2 regions of the Nocardioides sp. S5-5 genome follow, and region 1 is predicted to be linked to the other one. Evidence: predicted binding sites of a transcription regulator. Region 1 holds the regulator's gene; the other holds the start of a gene.
What was found. Region 1 encodes LexA, which represses DNA repair genes until DNA is damaged. Its sites were predicted from a motif close to TCGAACANNTGTTCGA; they were not measured.

Region 1 (10,177 bases):
CGACGGGCCACGTCGCGATGCGGGTCCACGAGCGCGGCTCCGGCGAGACCCGGTCCTGCGGCACCGGCGCCTGCGCGGTCATGGTCGCCACGTCGCTGGCCGACGGCGCTGCCCGCGACGAGCCGTACCGGGTCGACCTGCCGGGCGGCACCCTGCGGATCACCTGGACCGCCGACGACCGGATCCTGATGACCGGCCCCGCGGTCGTGGTCGCCGAGGGCGTCACTGATCTGTGACGGTGACACCGACGGTGTCACGGTCGAGCCCTGGTCCTATGCTCGCGACCATGGAACTCACCGGATCCTCCGCCATCGTCACCGGCGGCGCCTCGGGCATCGGCGCGGCCGCCGCCCGCGCGCTCGCCGCCCAGGGCGCCACCGTCGTCGTCGCCGACCTCCAGGCCGACAAGGGCGAGGCCCTCGCCGCCGAGATCAACGGCGTCTTCGCCCAGGTCGACGTCACCGACACCGAGCAGATCGCCGGCGCGGTCAAGGCCGCCGCCGAGATCGCGCCGCTGCGGGCCGTCGTCAACTCGGCCGGCATCGGCTGGGCGCAGCGCACCATCGGCCGCGACGGCCAGCTCGAGTCGGCCCACTCGCTCGAGGCCTTCACCAAGGTCGTCGCGATCAACCTGATCGGCACCTTCGACATGGTCCGCCAGGCCGCGACCGTGATGAGCCAGAACGAGCCCGACGAGGACGGCTGCCGCGGCGCGATCGTCAACCTCGCCAGCGTGGCGGCCTTCGACGGCCAGATCGGCCAGGCGTCGTACTCCGCCTCGAAGGGCGGCGTCGTCGGCATGACCCTCCCGGTCGCCCGCGACCTCGCGGCCTCCGGCATCCGCCTCAACACCGTCGCGCCCGGCCTGATCGACACCCCGATCTACGGCGAGGGCGAGGCGGCGGAGGCGTTCAAGGCCAACCTCGGGCAGAACGTGCTCTTCCCGAAGCGCCTCGGCACGGGCGCCGAGCTGGCCAGCATGGTCATCGAGTGCCTGACCAACTCGTACATGAACGGCGAGGTGGTCCGCGTCGACGGTGGCATCAGGATGCCCCCGAAGTAGTCCGCGGCGGTGGGGCGCGGGGGCTCAGCCTGACATCGGTGAATCCGAGCTCAGCCCTTGCACCACATCGCGCTGTAGGCGCCCGGCGTCGTACGCCGCTCGGTGACCCGGCCGTCCACTTCGATCGTGCAGGTCACCGGCTGGTCGACTCGCCCCTGCTGGGCGAACACCACCGCGTAGGCCGGGTTGCCGTAGACCGTGGTGGTCAGCGACCAGGTGCCGCCGTCGACCACCGTGGTGCCCTCGTGGCTCTCGACGCTGGTCGGGATGATCCAGGCCACCGTTCCGAGCTGGCCGGTCGTGGACATCCGCACGGTCAGCGTGTGCTTCGGGGCCTGCCCGGACCGGCCGTCGCCCGCCAGCCCCGGCGCCGTGCCCAACCCGCCCGTGTGCCCGCCGAACATCCCGGTCCCGTCGCCGGCGGACACGGTCGCAGCCGGGCTCGGCTCCTCCGGAGAAGGCACCTGGGTCGGCACGGTCCGGTCGTCGTGGGCCCGTGAGCCGGGGGCGATGGCGCTCTTCGGCGACTCGGGGCGCAGGAACAGGAAGCTGGCGACGACGAGGATGACGGAGGCGATGGCGATCAGCACGAACGCCCTGCTCTCGCCTCCCGGCCGTACGGCATGCACACCACCGCAACGACCGAGCCCGGCGGATCGCTATGGCCGCGGGCGTGTTCGGTCCCACGGTGTCCCTGCGGTGTTCACCGACGCGCAGTGTCCTGCTCAAGACCCCGTCGTCGCGAGGCGGTTGCCTGACCCGACGTGACGCTGCTCGGCGACGACCAGACCCGTCTCACCGACCGCCTGGGCGACCTCCGCGTCGGCCGCCGTACGACGATCGTGGCCGGCCTGTCCGGTGCCTCGATCCCCGCCCTCGGCATGCTCGGCCGCTCACCGGCCTTCGTCGAGCGCCGGCGCGACCTGACCTCCGGCGTCCGCAGCGGCGAGGTCACCACCGGCTCCGCGGTGATCTGGTCGCGCGGAATCCGGCCCAGTCGGCTGATGGTCCGCCTCCACAGCAACGGCCGGCACCGCCGGCTGGTCCGCGGGCCCTGGACCGGTGAGCGCACCGACTTCACCGCGCGGGTCCACCTCACCGACCTCGCGCCCGGGCGGACGTACGACGCCGAGGTGTGGTTCGAGAGCCCCGACGGCGAGCGCAGCGCACCGCAGCGCCTCGGCTTCGCCACCGCGCCGGTCCACGCCGCGGCGCAGTCGATCGTGTGGTCAGGCGACACCTGCGGCCAGGGCTGGGGGATCGACCGCGCGCGCGGCGGGCTCACGACGTACCGCACGATGCTGGGGCTGCGCCCGGACCTGTTCGTCCACGTCGGCGACACGATCTACGCCGACGAGCCGATGGACGAGACGGTGCTGCTGTCCGACGGCACCACCTGGCGCAACGAGCTCACCGAGGACGTCATGGTCGTCTCCGAGACGCTCGAGCAGCTGCGCGGACGGCACCGGTACCCGCTGCGCGACGACAACGTCCGGGCCTTCCACGCCGCCGTCCCCACCGTCTCGATGTGGGACGACCACGAGACCTGCAACAACTGGTGGCCCGGCGAGGTCATCGACGACGAGCGGTACGGCGAGCGCCGAGCCGACGTGCTCGCGATCCGCGGGCGGCGCGCCTGGCAGGAGTACCAGCCGGTCCCGGTCAGGCGCCTGGTCGCGCCCGGCGGCGACGGGTTCGTCGCACAGCGGCTCTACCGCAGGGTCCCGCGCGGCCAGCACCTCGACCTGTTCTGCCTCGACATGCGCAGCTGGCGCGGACCCAACCCCGACACCGATCCCGCCGTCGTCGCCGCCCGCACCCCGGCCGGGCTCCTCGGCTCGGACCAGGAGGAGTGGCTGATCCGCAGCCTGCGCTCCTCGCGCGCCACCTGGAAGGCGATCTGCGCCGACATGCCCCTGTCGGCGCCCACCAACCGGGTCACCGACCTCGACGGCTACGCCAACAAGGACGGCGGCCGCCCGCTCGGTCGCGAGCCCGAGCTGGCCCGGATCCTCTCGGCGATCAAGCGGCACCGGATCCGCAACGTCATCTGGCTCACCGGCGACGTCCACTACACCGCCGCCTACCGCTACACACCCGACCGGGCGGCCTTCACCGACTTCGACCCGTTCTGGGAGTTCATCTCCGGCCCGGTCGCCTCCTCGCCGTTCTGGCTCAAGGACGACGAGCTCGACCGGACCTTCGGCCCCGAGGTCGTCTTCTCGCAGGGCGAGGCCGAGGTCGGCAGGCTCGACGTCGCGCCCCAGCCCACCAACCAGTACTTCGGCCAGCTCGACCTGGCGGCCTCCGGCGTCCTCACCGTGCGGCTGTACGACGGGGCGGGCAGCGTGCTGTGGGAGCGGGCGCTCGAGCCGGAGCCGCTCACCCGCGGTCCACGGTAATCGGGAAGCATCTCGGCGCGTCCGTCGTTACCCTGGATACGCCTATGACGAACCGTGCTGAAGACTTCACCCTCGCCGCCGCCCTGCGAGCCACCGAGGGCTGGGACGACCCCGACGCCGAATTCGACGACGTCGAGTCCGGGTACGCCGACGAGCCCGACCCCGACCTGACCACCGGTGACCTCGACCTGGTCGAGCGCCACGAGCTGCGCCGGGTCGCGGGTCTGCGCACCGAGCTCGAGGACATCACCGAGGTCGAGTACCGCCAGCTCCGCCTGGAGCGCGTGGTCCTGGTCGGCGTGTGGACCGGCGGGGCGATCTCGGAGATCGAGAACGCGATGGCCGAGCTCGCGCTGCTCGCCGAGACCGCGGGCTCGGAGGTGCTCGACGCGATCTACCAGCGCCGCTCCTCACCCGACCCGGCGACGTACATCGGGCGCGGCAAGGTCGACGCCCTGCGCGAGATCGTGCAGGCCACGGGCGCCGACACCGTGATCTGCGACGGCGAGCTCGCGCCGTCCCAGCTGCGCAACCTGGAGGACCGGGTCAAGGTCAAGGTCGTCGACCGGACCGCGCTGATCCTCGACATCTTCGCCCAGCACGCGAAGTCCAAGGAGGGCCAGGCCCAGGTCGAGCTGGCCCAGCTGAGCTACATGAAGCAGCGCCTGCGCGGTTGGGGTGGCAACCTCTCCCGCCAGGCCGGTGGCCGCGTGGGTGCCGACGGCGGCGGCATCGGTGGTCGTGGCCCCGGTGAGACCAAGATCGAGACCGACCGGCGCCGGATCAACGACAAGATCGCCAAGCTGCGTCGTGACCTCAAGGTCATGAAGGGCACCCGCGACACCAAGCGCCAGGAGCGCCGGCGCAACGAGATCCCGTCGGTCGCGATCGCCGGCTACACCAACGCCGGCAAGTCGTCGCTGCTCAACCGGCTCACCGGCGCCGGGGTGCTCGTCGAGGACGCGCTGTTCGCGACCCTCGACCCGACCACCCGGCGCACCTCGACCGCCGACGGGCGCGTCTACACGATGAGCGACACGGTCGGCTTCGTCCGCCACCTCCCGCACCAGCTGGTCGAGGCGTTCCGCTCGACCCTGGAGGAGGTCGCCGACGCCGACTTGATCGTCCACGTCGTCGACGGCGCGCACCCCGACCCGGAGGGCCAGCTGGCCGCGGTGCGCGAGGTGCTCGCCGAGATCGGCGCGACCGGTGTCCCCGAGCTGGTCGTGGTCAACAAGGTCGACGCCGCCGACCCGGTCGTCGTCGACCGGGTGCTGCGCCGCGAGCCCCACTCGGTGGCGGTCTCCGCGCGCACCGGCGAGGGGATCGCCGCCGCGATCGCCGCCGTCGAGGCCGAGCTGCCGCGTCCGCGCGTCGAGTTCACCGCGCTGGTGCCCTACGCCCGCGGCGACCTCATCGACCGGATCCACAAGGACGGTGAGATCGGCACCCTCGAGCACACCGCCGACGGCACCCGGGTCACCGGCCGGGCCACCGAGGCGCTCGCGGGCGACCTGGCTGCCTACGCGGTCTGAGCCCGGCCCCGGATCGTCCGGTGCGACGGATGATCCCGGCGTGACTGACCGGATCGGGCGCGCGAGCTCCTGCGCATGAGCTGTGGAGGGGCGCGCCGGAAGGTCGGAGCCACCCTCTAGGGTTTCCCGGTGACCACCACCGCTGCCGACCGCACCTCCCCGGTCCGCGACCTGCTCGCGATGGCGGTGGCGGCGCTGGGCGGCCAGCAGCGCGACGGCCAGGTCGCGATGGCCGAGGCCGTCGCGGACGCGTTCGCCGACAAGGAGCACCTCCTCGTCCAGGCCGGCACCGGCACCGGCAAGTCCCTCGGCTACCTCGTCCCCGCGCTGCTCCACGACCAGCGGGTGGTCATCGCCACCGCCACCCTCGCGCTGCAGCACCAGCTCGTCGAGCGCGACCTGCCTCGGCTGGTGAAGGCGGTCGGCACGGTGCCGGGCGTCGACGCGTCGTACGCCGTGCTCAAGGGACGTTCCAACTACGCCTGCCTCCACCGGGTCCGCGAGGGCGCCCCCGATGACCAGGGCGAGCTGATCCAGGCCGAGGACGCGATGGGCGCGATGGGGCGCAAGGTCCTTGCACTGCGCTCGTGGGCCGAGAAGGCCGCCGAGGGCCGCAAGACGGGGGAGCGCGACGACGCCCCGCGCCACACCGACAAGGAGTGGCGCCAGATCAGCGTCACCGCCCGCGAGTGCGTGGGCGCGAGCAAGTGCCCGTTCGGCGAGGAGTGCTTCGCCGAGCGTGCGAAGGAGAAGGCGCAGAAGTCCCACCTCATCGTCACCAATCACTCGCTGCTCGCCATCGACGCGATCGAGGGGATCCCGATGATCCCGGAGTACGACGCCGTGGTGATCGACGAGGCCCACGAGCTCGCCGCGCGGGTCACCCAGGCCGCCACCGACGAGCTGTGGGCCGCCGAGGTCGAGCGGGCCGCCCGGCGCAGCATCCGCCACGTCGAGGGGGAGGAGGCCGAGGACCTCGCCGACGCCGCCGACGCGCTGCGGACCGCGGTCAGCGACGCTCCGGCGGGCCGGTTCGAGCAGGTCCCCGAGGCGCTCGCCGACGCGCTCGTGCTGGTCCGCGATGCCGCGCGCGCCTGCGTGGGAGCCTTCCCGAGGGCGGAGTCCGGCAGCGAGCCCGACGCCGCGATGACCCAGGCCAAGGGCATGGTCCAGGAGGTCTTCGCCACCGCCGAGCGGATGGCCGCCAACTCCGAGGCCGACGTGCTGTGGCGCACCGAGGGCACCGACCGGATCCCGCCGCTGCTGTGCATCGCGCCGCTCCAGGTCTGGGCCCAGATGCGCGACAAGCTGCTCTCCGACAACACCGTGGTGCTCACCTCGGCCACGCTCATGCTCGGCGGCGACTTCGGCACCGTCGCCGGCTCGGTCGGTCTCAAGCCCTCGGAGCGAGTCGAGCACCCGGTGGTCGAGGAGGTCGCGCAGCGACCGTCACGAGACCCGCGAGCGGAGTGGCCCGACGACGCCCAGCCGTGGCGCGGGCTCGACGTCGGCAGCCCGTTCGACTACGCCAAGCAGGGCATCCTCTACGTCGCCCGCCACCTGCCGCCGCCCGGCCGGGACGGCCTCGGCCCGGCCCAGCTCGACGAGATCACCGAGCTGGTCGACCAGGCTGACGGCCGCACCCTCGGGCTGTTCTCCAGCCGACGGGCCGCGGAGGCCGCCGCGGAGCACGTCCGCAAGGCACTGCCCCACCTCACCACCCTCGCCCAGGGCGAGGCACAGCTGCCCGAGCTGGCCCGCCAGTTCGTCGAGGACCCCCACACCTGCCTGTTCGGCACGCTCGGCCTGTGGCAGGGCCTCGACGTCCCCGGCGACACCTGCCAGCTGGTGGTCATCGACCGGATCCCGTTCCCGCGCCCCGACGACCCGCTGATGAGCGCGCGCCAGAAGGCCGCCGACCAGGCCGGCGGCAACGGGTTCATGCAGGTCGCCGCCACCCATGCCGCGCTGCTGCTCGCGCAGGGTGCCGGGCGCCTGATCCGCACCACCAGCGACCGCGGCGTGGTCGCCGTACTCGATCCCCGGCTCGCGACCGCGCGTTACGGCTCCTTCCTCAAGGCCAGCCTGCCGCCGATGTGGACGACCTACGACCCGTCGGTCGTGCGCCAGGCCCTGGGCCGCCTCAGTCGCCGACCCGGCGCGAACTGAACTCGCAACGACGCCGACCCGGCGCAAGTCGAACCTTCGGGTGTTCGTCTGCGCCGGGTCGGCGGGCGGGAATGATCAGTTTGCGCCGGGTCAGCGCACCACCCGCGCGCTGACCGATGCCTTCGCGTCCTTCTTGCCGGCGTTGGCGAAGGTGATCTCGACCCACTTCACCGACGTGCCGAACTTGTAGCGCTTGGTCTTGTCGCCCTTGCGGTTGACCTTGACCAGCTTGGTGGCCGGCGCCTGGCCCTTCTTCTTGATGGTGACCAGGACGTACCCGCCCTTCTTGCGTGCCGGGCCGTTGACGTGGACCCGCAGGTGGGCCTTGCCGCGGACCTTCGACTTGAACCGGATGGTCCGCGACGCGAGGTGCCGCAGCTCGACCGAGCCGGAGGCCGAGCGGCGCGAGGACGACAGCTTCGAGCCGCGCCATAGCTTGGCCCGCGGGTAGAAGGCGCCCTCGGAGTAGTTCTGCGCCGGTCGGCGATTGGCCGCGGTGAACCACCCGAACTGGGTGCGCAGGTCGGTGCCGCGGGCCGCGAGCGCGGCGTTGATCGCCTGCCGCGCGGTGGCCGGGCCGGCCGCCAGGTCCCAGATGTCGCGCACGATGACCGGCATGCCGCCGGCTGCGGCGGGGAAGCGCTCGCTGAGGTACTTGAAGAAGATCCACGCGCCGTACGGCGCCAGGCCCTGGCGGTGGTCCATCGGCTGCGCCGGCTGACCGAGCGGACCGCCCTTGAGGTACTGGCGGTTGTCGTTGACGTCGTCGTAGATCTCGTCCTCGGCCCAGGTGGCGGTCGCCTCGAGCAGCCAGCCCTCCTCGAGCACGTCGTAGGCGAACTGCACCGCGTGGAAGTACTCGTGGGCGGCCGTCACCTGCAGGTTGCCCAGCGGACCCGGGACCGGGCCGAACTCGGCGTAGTTGTTGTCGAGCACGCAGTACGCCGCCGCGCCGGTGTGGGCCGAGACCCGGCTGTCGGTGGTGCAGTAGCCGTACAGGCCGCGGGCGCCGAGGTCGGCGAGGTAGACGTCGAAGATGCCGTCGCCGTCGTTGAGGGGGGTGCGGTAGCCCGCGTCGATGTAGCGCTGGCGGACGTGGGTCATGACGCCGAGCACGTCGTTGGCCCATGCCAGCGAGGCGGCGTCAGCGGTGGTGGCGACCCGGTGGACGCAGATGGCGGAGTTGCACGCCGCCGATGCCTCGCTCGTCGTGTAGCAGGGCAGCCCGGACCCCGGCTTGCACTCGATGCCGTCCGACGGGTAGCCCGGGGGCGGGCGGTGGCCGGCGCCGGGACGCGCGAGCAGCCGGGCGGCGTCGTCCTGCAGGCTCGTCGGCAGGTCGTCGCGGGTGATCGCGAGGTCGCGCAGCGCCATCGTGAGATCGGCGCCCGCGTCCGGCGTGCCGGTCGGCGCCGTCTCCACGATGTCCTGCACGGTCGCGAGCGCCTGCTCGGCCGTCTCCTGGGCGACGGTGTCGTCGATGTCGACCGCGACGTCGGCGCCTGCCGGGTCGACCGGGTCGACCGGGGCGGCCGGATCGGTGCCGTCGGCCCGCGCGGGGGGGCCGACGAGGGACACCGTCATCAGGACGGCGACCAGTGCGCTGAGGAACGGAAGGGGCAGCCCGAGGAAGGGGAAGTGGCTGCGACGAGGCATCAGGACCGGCCTAAGGTAGGGCGACAGGACGGTCCGACCCTATGTCACCGGCCCGGCACAGGGCGTCACACCCGCCGCAGCACCGCCGTCACCTTGCCGAGGATGGTGGCGTTGGTGCCGTCGATCGGTTCGAACGCGGGGTTGTGGGGGAGCAGCCAGATCTGGCCGCCCTTGCGCTGGAGGGTCTTGACCGTCGCCTCGCCGTCGATCATCGCGGCGACGATCTCGCCGTTCTCGGCGGTGGGCTGCTGCCGGATCACGACGTAGTCGCCGTCGCAGATCGCGGCCTCGATCATCGACTCGCCGCTGACCTCGAGCAGGAACAGCTGGCCGTCGCCGACGAGCTGGCGTGGCAGCGGGAAGATGTCCTCGACGCGCTCCTCGGCGAGGATCGGCCCACCGGCCGCGATCCGGCCGACGACCGGGACGTTGGCCGGCACCGGGGCGGCGTCGCCGATCCCGGTCTCGTCGTACGTCGTCTCCTCGGCCGTCCCCATCGCGCGGCGGGCCGCCATCACCTCGGGCAGGAACACCTCGAGCGCGCGAGGCCGGTTGGGGTCGCGCTTGAGGAAGCCCTTCTCCTCGAGGGTGCGCAGCTGGTGGGCGACGCTGGAGGTGCTGGTGAGGCCGACCGCCTGGCCGATCTCGCGCATGCTCGGCGGGTAGCCCCGCTTCTCGATGCTGTCTTTGATGTGGGCCAGAACCCGCTGCTGGCGCGGGGTCAGCCCGGTCGCGTCGGCAGGGCCGTCGGGCAGCTCGGTGACGCTGCTCGCCTGCCCGCCGCCCTTGCGCTCAGTGCCCTTGCGCTCAGCCATGGATCGCCCTCCAGATCGGGTCGGGGTGTGCGGCCCGGATCGACCGGGCCCGTGTGACGACGCTAACCGAACCCGCCCGCTGGTTCAAACATCTGTTCGAACCGCGTGTCGCGACACGCCGGTCGAACGAACTTTCGAACAGGTGCTGGAAATCTTCGAACACCTGATCTAGTCTCGTACACATGTTCGATCGAACGCCTGATCGAACACCTTCCGTCGGACCCCCTGGATACAACAGGACCCGTCCACTTCCCCCGGAGGTCATCATGAGCACCATCACCGTCGCACCCCGCGTCACTCAGGCCCGCCGTACGACGCCCGCCGCTCGCCCTGCTGCGCGGCCCGCCGCGCGTGGCCGAGTCCGGCTGACCCGGCGTGGCCGCGCGGTCGTCTTCCTGCTGGCCCTCGCGGTCGTCACCCTCGCGGCGGTCTGGCTGGCCGCGGGCTCGGCGGCGACCCGCGTCGGCGGTGGCGCGCCGGCGGTCGAGCTGGTGACCGTGGCCCCCGGCGACACGCTGTGGGACATCGCCAGCGACG
Region 2 (10,177 bases), 1.6 Mb from region 1:
AGGGCTTCACGGCCGGGATCGCGGTGATCATCGCCCTGCAGCAGCTGCCCGCGGCACTCGGCGTCGAGGTACGTGCCGAGAAGGTGCTCGTCCTGGCGGCGGAAGCGGTCCGGGCCTGGGCCGCGGCCCCGAGCTGGGTGGCGCCGGCGACGGCGACCGGCATCGCGGTACTCATCGTCGCCTCGGCCCGGGTGCGCGCCGGCTTCCCGGCGGCCCTCGTCCTGGTCGTCGTGGCGACCGTCGGGAACGCGCTGCTGACCGACCCCGACGGTACGACGCCGCTCGCGACGATCGGCACCATCCCCTCCGGCCTGCCCGCCCCACACCTGCCGTCGGTCCCGTGGGGCGACCTCGACACCCTCGCGCTCGCCGCCCTCGCGGTCGCCGCCCTCGGGGCGCTGGAGAGCCTGCTCTCCGCCACCGTCGCCGACGCGATGAGCGTCGGGCAGCGCCACGACCCCGACCGCGAGCTGCTCGGTCAGGGCCTGGCCAATGTCGCCAGCCCGCTCTTCGGCGGCATCCCCGCGACCGCCGCCATCGCGCGGACCGCCGTCAACGTCCGGTCGGGAGCACGCTCGCGCCTCGCCGCGCTGAGCCACGCCGTCCTGCTCCTGGTCGTGGCGCTGGTGGCCGCGCGCTGGGTCGGCCAGATCCCGCTCGCTGCCCTCGCCGGCGTCCTCATCGCCACCGCCGTGCAGATGGTGCGGGTCTCGAGCCTGGCGCCACTCCTGCGCGCCACACGCGGGGACGCCGCGACCCTGTTGCTCACCGCGGCCGCCACGGTCGCCCTCGACCTGGTCCTCGCCGTGACCGTCGGCCTGGCCGCGGCCGGCTTCTTCGCGCTGCGCCAGACTGCCACCACCGCGCGGCTGGAGGAGGTGCCACTCGACGACAGCGACCACCACGACGAGGAACGACGCCTCCTCGACGAGCACATCGTCGCCTACCGCCTCGACGGCCCGCTGTTCTTCGCCGCCGCCCACGACTTCCTGCTCGAGCTCGCGGAGGTCAAACGGGTCCGTGTCGTCGTCTTGCGGATGTCACACCTGACGACCGTGGATGCCACCGGCGCCCACGTGCTCGCCGACACCATCGGCCGGCTCGAGCAGCGCGGCGTCAGCGTCCTGCTCTCCGGCACCCGGCCCGAGCACGTCGCCGTCCTCGAGCAGCTCGGCGTACCCGCCCGGCTCGCGCACGAGCGGCACCTGTTCGCCACGACGCCCGAGGCGATCGCGCACGCGCGGCTGCATGCCGCTCGGATCGCGCACGAGCCCGGCTCCACCGTCAGTGCAGGATGACCGGCCGCTCGCCCTGCCCCTCGTCGTCGAGCAGGTGCGACGGCTCGCGCCGGCGCGGGAGGAAGGCGACCGGGATCAGGGTCAGGATCAGCGCCACCGTCGCCACGAGGTACGGCGCCCGGAACGCCTCGGACGGGTCGGCGACGGACTTCTGCTGATTGGTCAGCACGACCGACATCACCGCGACGCCGACCGAGCTGGCGACCTGCTGGAGCACGTTGATCAACGTGGAGCCGCGGGCGACCTGATGCTCGCGCAGCGTCTTCAGGGCCGAGGTGAAGACCGGCATCATCGTGCCGCCCATGCCGAGACCCATGATGAAGAGGAAGACGATGATCTGCAGGTACGACGTATCGGGGTCGGTGCTGAACGCGAGGCCGCCGACGCCGACGATGATGCCGATGAACCCGAACGGCACGATCCGGCCGACCGGGATCTTGTCGGCCAGCGCACCGGCCAGCGGCATGGTCAGCATGGCGCCGAGACCCTGGGGCGCCACGAGCAGTCCGGCCTTGAGCACGCTCTCGCCGCGGATCTCCTGGAAGTAGGTCGGGACCAGCAGCAGCGCGCCGAAGAACGAGCCCGCGAACAGGAACATCACGATCGTCGCGACCGTGAGGTTGCGGTCCTTGAACAGCCGCAGGTCGAGCAGCGGGTGCTCGGGCCGGAAGGCCCAGAACACGAAGCCGACCATCAGCGCCAGCCCGGCGATGCCGGGCCCGAGCACCTTGGTGGCGGCGACGGTGCCCTCGCCGGGGATCGACGAGACGCCGTACAGGAAGAGCGCGAGACCGGGCGACATCAGGGCCATGCCGACGACGTCGAAGGACTCGCTGGGCTCGGGCGCGTCGGCCGGCAGGGCGAGGAGCGCGTAGGTGATCGCGGCGATGCCGAGGGGCAGGTTGATCAGGAAGATCCAGTGCCACGAGGCGGAGTCGATCAGCCAGCCGCCGACGATCGGGCCCAGGATCGGGCCGAGGAGCATCGGGATGCCGAGGATCGCCATCAGCCGGCCGATCCGGTGGGGGCCGGCCGCCTTGGTCATGATCGTCATGCCCAGCGGCATCAGCATGCCGCCGCCCAGACCCTGCAGCACGCGGAACAGGATCAGCGTCTCGATGCTCCACGCGGTCGCGCACAGCACCGAGCCGAGGGTGAACAGCACGAGCGCCATGGTGTAGAGCCGCTTCGTGCCGAACCGGTCGGCCGCCCAGCCGGTGGCCGGGATGACCGCGGCGAGCGCCAGCGTGTAGCCCGTGATGGTCCAGGCGACCGTGGAGTAGGAGTCGACCTCGAACTCGGTGATGAACGTCGGCAGCGCAACGTTGACGACCGTGGTGTCGAGGATCGCCATGATCGAGCCGAGGACCACCACTCCGGCGATCTTGAGGATCTCCGGGGTGATCCGGTCGTCGTCGACGGGCTCGCCGGTGGGCACTGCTGAGGTGGACAAGGGAGATCCTCCTGGACGGGTCGGGGCGGAGACGATCAGGGCGTCCTAGACAGTACGCCGCCGGTCCGACACCGGGCCCGGCGGCGTACTGGCCGTCGTCAGCTGAGTCGTTCGAGGACCATGGCCATGCCCTGGCCACCGCCCACGCACATCGACTCCACCCCGAACTGCTTGTCGTGCCACTGCAACGAGTTGATCAACGTCGCGGTGATCCGGGCACCGGTCATGCCGAACGGGTGACCCACCGCGATCGCACCACCGTTGACGTTGAGCTTCTCGACGTCGATCCCCAACTGCTGCGCCGACCCGAGCGACTGCACGGCGAACGCCTCGTTGATCTCGAACAGGTCGATGTCACCCAACGACATCCCCGCGTGCTTCAACGCCGCCGGGATCGCCTCCACCGGACCCAGGCCCATGATCTCCGGGGACAGACCGGTCACCGCGGTCGACACGATCCGCGCCAGCGGGGTCAGGCCGAGCTCCTTCGCCCGGGTGTCGGACATGACCACCAACGCCGCCGCACCGTCGTTGAGCGGACACGCGTTGCCCGCCGTGACCGTGCCGTCGGGGCGGAACACCGGCTTCAGGCCCGAGACCGCCTCCAGCGTCGTACCCGCGCGCGGGCCGTCATCCGCGGCCACCACCGTGCCGTCGGGCAGCGTGACCGGGGTGATCTCGCGGGCCCAGAAGCCCTCACCGATCCGCTGCTCGGTCAGGTTCTGGCTGCGGACCGCGAACTCGTCCTGCTCCTGACGCGACATGCCGAGGACCTGCGCCACGTTCTCCGCGGTCTGGCCCATCGCGATGTACAGATCCGGCAGGCTCCCCGCCTCACGCGGGTCCACCCACGACTCCGCACCACCCTGCGACCGCCTGTCCGTCAACGCCTGCGCGTCCGCGAACGCCGGGTTCTGACCCTCCGGATTGTCCGACCAGCCGTTGAAGAACCGACTCACTGTCTCCACGCCCGCGGAGATGAACGCGTCGCCCTCGCCGGCCTTGATCGCATGGAACGCCATCCGCGTCGTCTGCAGCGACGACGAGCAGTACCGGTTGACCGTGACCCCTGGCAGCCGGTCCATGCCGGACAGGACGGCGACCGCGCGGCCGAGGTTGTTGCCCGCCTCACCGGCCGGCTGACCGACGCCGAGGATCAGGTCGGTGATCTCCGCGGGGTCGAGCTCGGGCACCTTCGCCAGCGCCGCCCGCACCATCTGCACGGCCAGCTCGTCAGGACGCATGTCCTTCAACGAGCCCTTCCCGGCCCGGCCGATCGGCGAGCGGGCTGTGGACACGATCACGGCTTCGGGCACGAGGACTCCTCAGTTCAGGGGTGACGCGGCCAAGCGGCGGCCCGCTCAGCACTCCCGAGCAAGGGTACGGCGGCTTCCGACAGGCTCGCGTCGGCGGGCCGGATGGTGGGGAACGGGGGCATGCGAGGGGTCCGGTGGGCGGCGTGGTGGGCGTGGAAGACGTCCTTGACTTCGAACATATGTTCGAACTAGGATGAGCGCATGACCACTCCCGCAGCGCTCGACACGGCCACCACCGTGCTCGCGCATGCCGCGGAGCTGGCCCCAGACGACTGGGGCCGGCTGAGTGGCCCGGACGCGGTGACGGCCCTCGAGGCAGTGGTCGCCGCACGATCGTTCCTGGACGCCGCCCTGCTGCGAGGCATCGCCCGACTCGAGGCCACCGACGTGCTGCGGGAGCTGGGCTGGGCCTCGGTCAAGGACTACGTGACCCATCTGACCGGCGGCCACAAGGGCACCGGCGGCGGGCTGGTCCGCGCGGCCGAGCAGCTGCGGGACCTGCCCGAGGTCCAGGCGGCGCTCGACTCCGGTCGGGTCACGTTGCCGCAGGCCCGGGCGATCGCCTCGAAGGTGCAGACCCTGCCCCGGGTGCCGGAGTTCCGCGCCCAGGTGGCCGGGGCGATGCTCGACCTGGTCGACGTCCACGGCCATGACGCCTCCGACCTGCAGACCGCGTTCGGTGACGTGGTGCGTGAGCTCGACGCCGACGGGTCGATCGTGAACAGCGAGAAGGAGAAGGCGAAGGCCGAACGCGGCGCCCACCACGCCCGCGGCCTGTCGTTCGCCGAGGACGGCCACGGCGGGGTCCGCGTCAAGGGCTACGGCACCGTCGAGGACGCCGAGAAGATCAAGGCGACCCTGCTGCCGCTCTCAGCACCGCTCACCACCGAGCCCGGCGCCTGCGGCGGCGTCAACCGCAAACCCGACCAGGCCTCCTACGACGAGGACGGGGTGTCCACCCAAACCCCCTGCCTGACCCCGGGATGTGGCCACACCGGTCGCGACCCCCGCGATGCCGGTGCCCGGATGTGGGACGCCCTCGTCGACGCCTGCGACCGGCTGACCGCCACCGACGACCTGCCCCGCGACCACGGAGCCCGGCCCCGGGTGATCGTGCTCATCGACCACGACAGCCTCACCCGACAAGTCATCGACGCCGGCCTCGCCAAGCCCGGCCACACCCCCACCGGAGCCCGGCTCTCGGCCACCGCGATCCGGCGGATCGCGTGTGATGCCGAGATCATCCCCGGAGTCCTCGGGGCCGACGGGCAGGTCCTCGACGTCGGACGCGCCCAACGCCTCGTCACGGCCGCGATCTGGATGGCGTTGATCATCCGGGACCGGCACTGCGCCTTCCCCGGCTGCACCCGGATGCCCTTGGCCTGCGACGCCCACCACATCACCCACTGGGCCGACGGCGGCCCCACCAGCCTCGACAACCTGATCATGCTGTGCCGCCACCACCACGTCCTCCTCCACCAGAGCCCCTGGGCCGTCCACATCGACCCCGACACCCGACAACCCGTGTGGACCCCACCGCCGAGAGCCACCCTCGACCGACTCCACGCGGCAGGCGCCAGCTACACACCCACCCGACCACCAGGCACAGCCCCACCCCGGGCCGCCTGATTGTTTCAAGCGGAGGCGATCTCGGCAGTGATCTCCCTCGCTCCTCGAACGCCGCGATCGCCCGCTCGGTGCTGCCGTTCGGGCTGCTGACCGCGCGCCGCAGCGCGACGGGATCGGCGTCCGGGGCGTCGAGCAGGCGGCCGGCGCCGGTGTGCGCCGCGAGCGTGTGGGTGAGGTCGGCCGGCAGACCCAGCCGCCGGGAAGCCGGACCTCAGGAGCCCGGCCAGGACGGCCTAGCCCATCGAGCCACAGCCGAGGAAGGCGATAGTCGTGGGCATGGAGCCATCCTGCCCCGTCTCCGCCCCTGGACGAGCCGCCCGGGCCGGAGTAGGACGGTGGGATGGACATGACCCGGATGCGCCGGTCCCGCGCCCTCGATTCGGTGGGGTACGACGCCGCCCACGCCCGGCTGCGGGTTCGGTTCCGCCACGGTGGGACCTACGACTACCTCGACGTCGAGCCCGCGGTGTTCGAAGGGCTGTGCGCCTCCGCCCATCCCTGGACCGAGTGGCGCGAGGAGGTCCTCGCCCACGAGGTCGAGCGGGTCGGCGACTGACCGCCGCCGACCCGGCTCACACCTCGCGCAACCAGCCCAGAACCAGCTCAGACCCGGCGGAACAGGGCAGCCAGCGCCTGGCCACCACCGATGCACATGGTGACGATCCCGAGCTCCAGATCCCGGCGCACCAGATCCCGCGCCACCCGCAGCGACAAGATCGCCCCCGTGGCACCGACCGGATGGCCGAGCGCGATCGCCCCGCCGTACGGGTTCACCCGCTCCGGGTCCAGACCCGCGTCCCGCACACACGCGACCGCCTGCGACGCGAAAGCCTCGTTCAGCTCGATCGTGCCGATGTCTGCAGGCGTGGTGCCGGTCCTCTCGAACAGCGCCTTCAACGCCAGCACCGGCGCGTAGCCCATCAGCTCCGGCTCCATCGCCGCCGTCGCCACCGCCTCCAACGCCACCAACGGCCGCAGCCCCCGCTCGGCAGCCGCCGACTCGCGCGCCAGCACCACCGCAGCCGCGCCGTCGTTGATCCCCGACGCGTTGCCCGCCGTGACCGTGCCGTCCTTCTGGAACGCGGGACGAAGACCCGCCAGCGTCTCCACCGTGGTGTCCGGCTTCGGGTGCTCGTCCTCGGAGACGGTGTAGGGCCGACGACCGCCGACCTCGACCGGCACGATCTCCTCGGCGAACACCGCCTTCGCCTCCGGGGTCGCGGCTCGACGCTGCGACTCCGCCGCGAACTCGTCCTGCTCGAGTCGGGACACGCCGTACTTCGCGGCCACGTTCTCCGCCGTGACACCCATGTGGATCCCGTGGAACGGGTCGGTCAGCATCATCACCGTGCCGTCGACCAGCGACCGGTCACCGAGCTTGTAGCCACCCCGGGCCCCGAAGTCGTAGAACGGCATCCGGGTCATCGACTCGTCGCCACCGGCCAGCGTGACGTCCAGCCCGTTCCAGCGCATCTCCATCGCCGCCGACCAGATCGCCTGCAGCCCCGAGCCGCACAGCCGGTTGACCGTGTACGCCGGCACGTTGGTCGGCAGGCCGGCCGTGATCGCGACCCGACGTGCGTTGTACGCGTCCGGCCCCACTTGGCCGATGCAGCCCATCACCACCTCGGCGACATCGGCCGCCTCCACGCCCGCACGTGCCAGCGCCGCCCTCGCCGCGACCGCACCCAGCTCGAAACCAGGGACGTCCTTGAACACCCCACCGAAGCTGCCGATCGGGGTCCGCGCCCCGTCCACCAACACGATCTTCTCGTCCGCCATCAAAGCTCTCCGTTCACTCGGTCCAGGCGGTGGTCATGGTGCCACCTCAGCGCAGCCGCCAGACCGGCGGCCGCTTGTCACGGAAGGCGGCGACGCCCTCCTTGATGTCCTCGGTCGTGAAGGCGAGCGCGAGCTGCGACTGCAGCGCGGAGAACGCGTCGGGGCGGTCCGACACGATGTCGAACCACCGGCGAGCGTGCCGACCGCCGTCGTCTCAACTACTTCGGCGCCGCCGGCCTCGGCGTGACGCGCTCGATGTGCCTGGGCCGAGCACCGCGGACTCCGACATCCGCAGGCGCGATGACGTCACCCGAACGGGGGTCAAATCCTGCGCCGAGCGCGGCGTTGACCGCGTCGGGCCTGGCGGTCGGACGGTCGGTGGCGCGAGGGTTTGTCCAGACCCGGACGAACCTCGGCTCGGAGGGCGGGCGAAGGGGATGGACGCGATGGGGCACCTTCTCCAGACTCTGCCGTCATCTTCTCGGGCGGCCGTGGTCCACGTAATTCCCAGGACCTGCCGAAATCGGCGGCAGGCAGCTGAGCGAAACGAGGCAGGAATGCATGCTCTCCGTGCAACCAAGGCACGGCGGCGGCGCGCCATTGCGCTGTCCAGTGGCCTGGCCGTCATGGTCAGCGGGCTGGCGTGGGTGACGACTGCGGCCCCGGCCGCCGCGGAGCCGGGGGACGGCTCACTCACCGTGGCGCTCGCGCGCGACCTGAGCGGCGACGGCATCTACGACCCCATCCTCGACCTGCCCCAGGCGGGGATCGAGGTGAAGGTCAGCGACAGCGTCGGCCACGTGGTCAACGGCGTGACCGACGCCGCCGGCGAGGTAGTCGTCGCGCCCGCCTCCGGCCTGGTCGGCGGGCGGTATCGCGTGGAGACCACCGTGCCGGCCGCGCTCTCCTACCTGCAGCCCGCGCCGGCGTCCGCGACCGGGGCCGCCAACGCGTTCCGGAGCGCGACGAGCTTCATCGACGTCAGCGGCGGGACCGACGCCACCGTGCGGGTCGGGGTCTGGAACCCCGCCGACTACGCCCCACTCAACCCTGACTACGTGCTGGCGATCCAGCCGTCGGCCTCGTCCCCGGGCAGCTCGCGCTCGCTGGTGCGCACCAACTGGACCTACCGGGGCAACGGCAACGGCAACGCGACCACGCCCAACACCCAGAACATCACCACCTTGGCGACCAAGGCGCAGACCGGCTCGGTCTTCGGGCTCGCCGCGGCGCTGGACGAGCGGCTGTTCAGCGCCGCGTTCGCCAAGTCGATGGTGCCCTACGGCCCGGGCGGCTCGGGCGCGGTCTATGTCACCGACATGACCTCGGGCTCGCCGAACGCCAGCCTGTTCGTCACGATCCCCAATGCCGGGTCGACCGCGCACGGCAACATCCCCAGTGGCCGCGACGACGACTTCTACGGCGCGGCCGGCGCTGAGTCCTTGGGTGGCCTGGCGCTCTCCGACGACGAGGCGACCCTGTACGTGGTGAACCTCAACGACAAGCGGCTCTACGAGGTCGACGCCACCGGCGCGACCGGCACCATCACCGGCTCGACCGCCATCGCAGACCCGGGCTGCGTGGGCGGACAGTGGCGCCCCGGAGCGGTGACAGTTCGTGACGGCCAGGTGTACGTCGGCGGGGTCTGCGACGCCTCGGTGTCGTCGAACCGCTCGGACCTGCGCGCCTTCGTGCTGCGCCTCGACGGCGGATCGTTCGACACGGTGCTCTCCCAGCCGCTCGACTTCCTTCGCGGCCAGGCCGAGAACGGCGGCACCGCGATATCTCGTCAGTGGAACACCTGGCGTACCACCTGGTCGCGCACCGGCCTCGACGGGCTGCCGGTGCCGCCGTCTGCCGGTAGCCAGTACAACATCAAGTACCCCACGCCGTTCCTGACCTCGCTCGAGTTCGACATCGACGGCTCCCTGTTCCTGGGCTTCCGCGATCGCCACTCCGACCAGATCGGCATCGCCAGCCTCGAGCCCGGCGTCGCGACCGGAACCGCGGTGTTGCTCAACGCCATCAGCGCCGGCGACGTCAACAAGGCCTGCGTCAACGCCGACGGCAGCTACTCCTGGGAGGGCGTCAACGGCTGCCCGGACAACACCACGAGCATCCCCGACGGTGGCCAGGACCCGGCCGTCATCGAGTTCTTCGCGGGCGACTGGGTCTCCCTGAGCGGCAGCACCACGTCCGGCAACCACCACGAGGTCGCCCAAGGTGGCCTCGCCTTTGCTCCGCGCAACGGCGAGCTGGGCTCCATCGCCATGGACCCGACCGGCCTCGTCGGCACCGGTGGCATCGGCTTCTTCAACACCTCCACCGGCCAAGGCCCCGGCGGCGCCCCCGCCACCCGTGGCTGGCTGGTGAACACCTACCCCGAGTCGTTCGGCAAGGGCAACGGACTCGGTGACCTCGACCTGCTCGCCGAGGCACCGGTCCAGATCGGCAACCGGGTCTGGTTCGACGCGGACAAGGACGGCGTCCAGGACGCCGACGAGCTGCCGATCCCCGGGACCACGGTGAGCCTGGTCGACGACACGGGCGCCGTGGTCGCCACGACCACGACCAACGCTGCCGGTGAGTACTACTTCGGTGGCGACGGCGCGGCGTACCAGGTGGTGCCGGGTGCGTCGTACACCGTCCGCTTCGACATCAGCACCGCGGACACCTCCGGGCTGCCGGGCGCGCCGCCC

Region 2: a site for LexA is predicted at 4,239-4,254, ahead of ACUP6Y_RS02050 (HNH endonuclease signature motif containing protein). Genes of this name have one in related genera too.

Annotation. Positions count from the first base shown of each region.
Region 1 covers NZ_CP199913.1:3,856,503-3,866,679, reverse strand. Annotated here, with positions in the region: gene dapF (diaminopimelate epimerase) at 1-236, shown strand, start outside; gene ACUP6Y_RS18620 (SDR family NAD(P)-dependent oxidoreductase) at 287-1,063, shown strand; gene ACUP6Y_RS18615 (hypothetical protein) at 1,114-1,653, opposite strand; gene ACUP6Y_RS18610 (alkaline phosphatase D family protein) at 1,828-3,465, shown strand; gene hflX (GTPase HflX) at 3,510-5,000, shown strand; gene ACUP6Y_RS18600 (ATP-dependent DNA helicase) at 5,181-7,169, shown strand; gene ACUP6Y_RS18595 (MXAN_6640 family putative metalloprotease) at 7,260-8,825, opposite strand; gene lexA (transcriptional repressor LexA) at 8,891-9,640, opposite strand; gene ACUP6Y_RS18585 (LysM peptidoglycan-binding domain-containing protein) at 9,907-10,177, shown strand, end outside.
Region 2 covers NZ_CP199913.1:442,983-453,159, reverse strand. Annotated here, with positions in the region: gene ACUP6Y_RS02065 (SulP family inorganic anion transporter) at 1-1,298, shown strand, start outside; gene ACUP6Y_RS02060 (DHA2 family efflux MFS transporter permease subunit) at 1,285-2,751, opposite strand; gene ACUP6Y_RS02055 (acetyl-CoA C-acetyltransferase) at 2,850-4,067, opposite strand; gene ACUP6Y_RS02050 (HNH endonuclease signature motif containing protein) at 4,269-5,696, shown strand; partial or broken gene ACUP6Y_RS02045 (pyrroline-5-carboxylate reductase dimerization domain-containing protein) at 5,743-5,883, opposite strand; gene ACUP6Y_RS02040 (KTSC domain-containing protein) at 6,037-6,252, shown strand; gene ACUP6Y_RS02035 (thiolase family protein) at 6,300-7,478, opposite strand; gene ACUP6Y_RS02030 (hypothetical protein) at 7,525-7,653, opposite strand; gene ACUP6Y_RS02025 (SdrD B-like domain-containing protein) at 8,036-10,177, shown strand, end outside.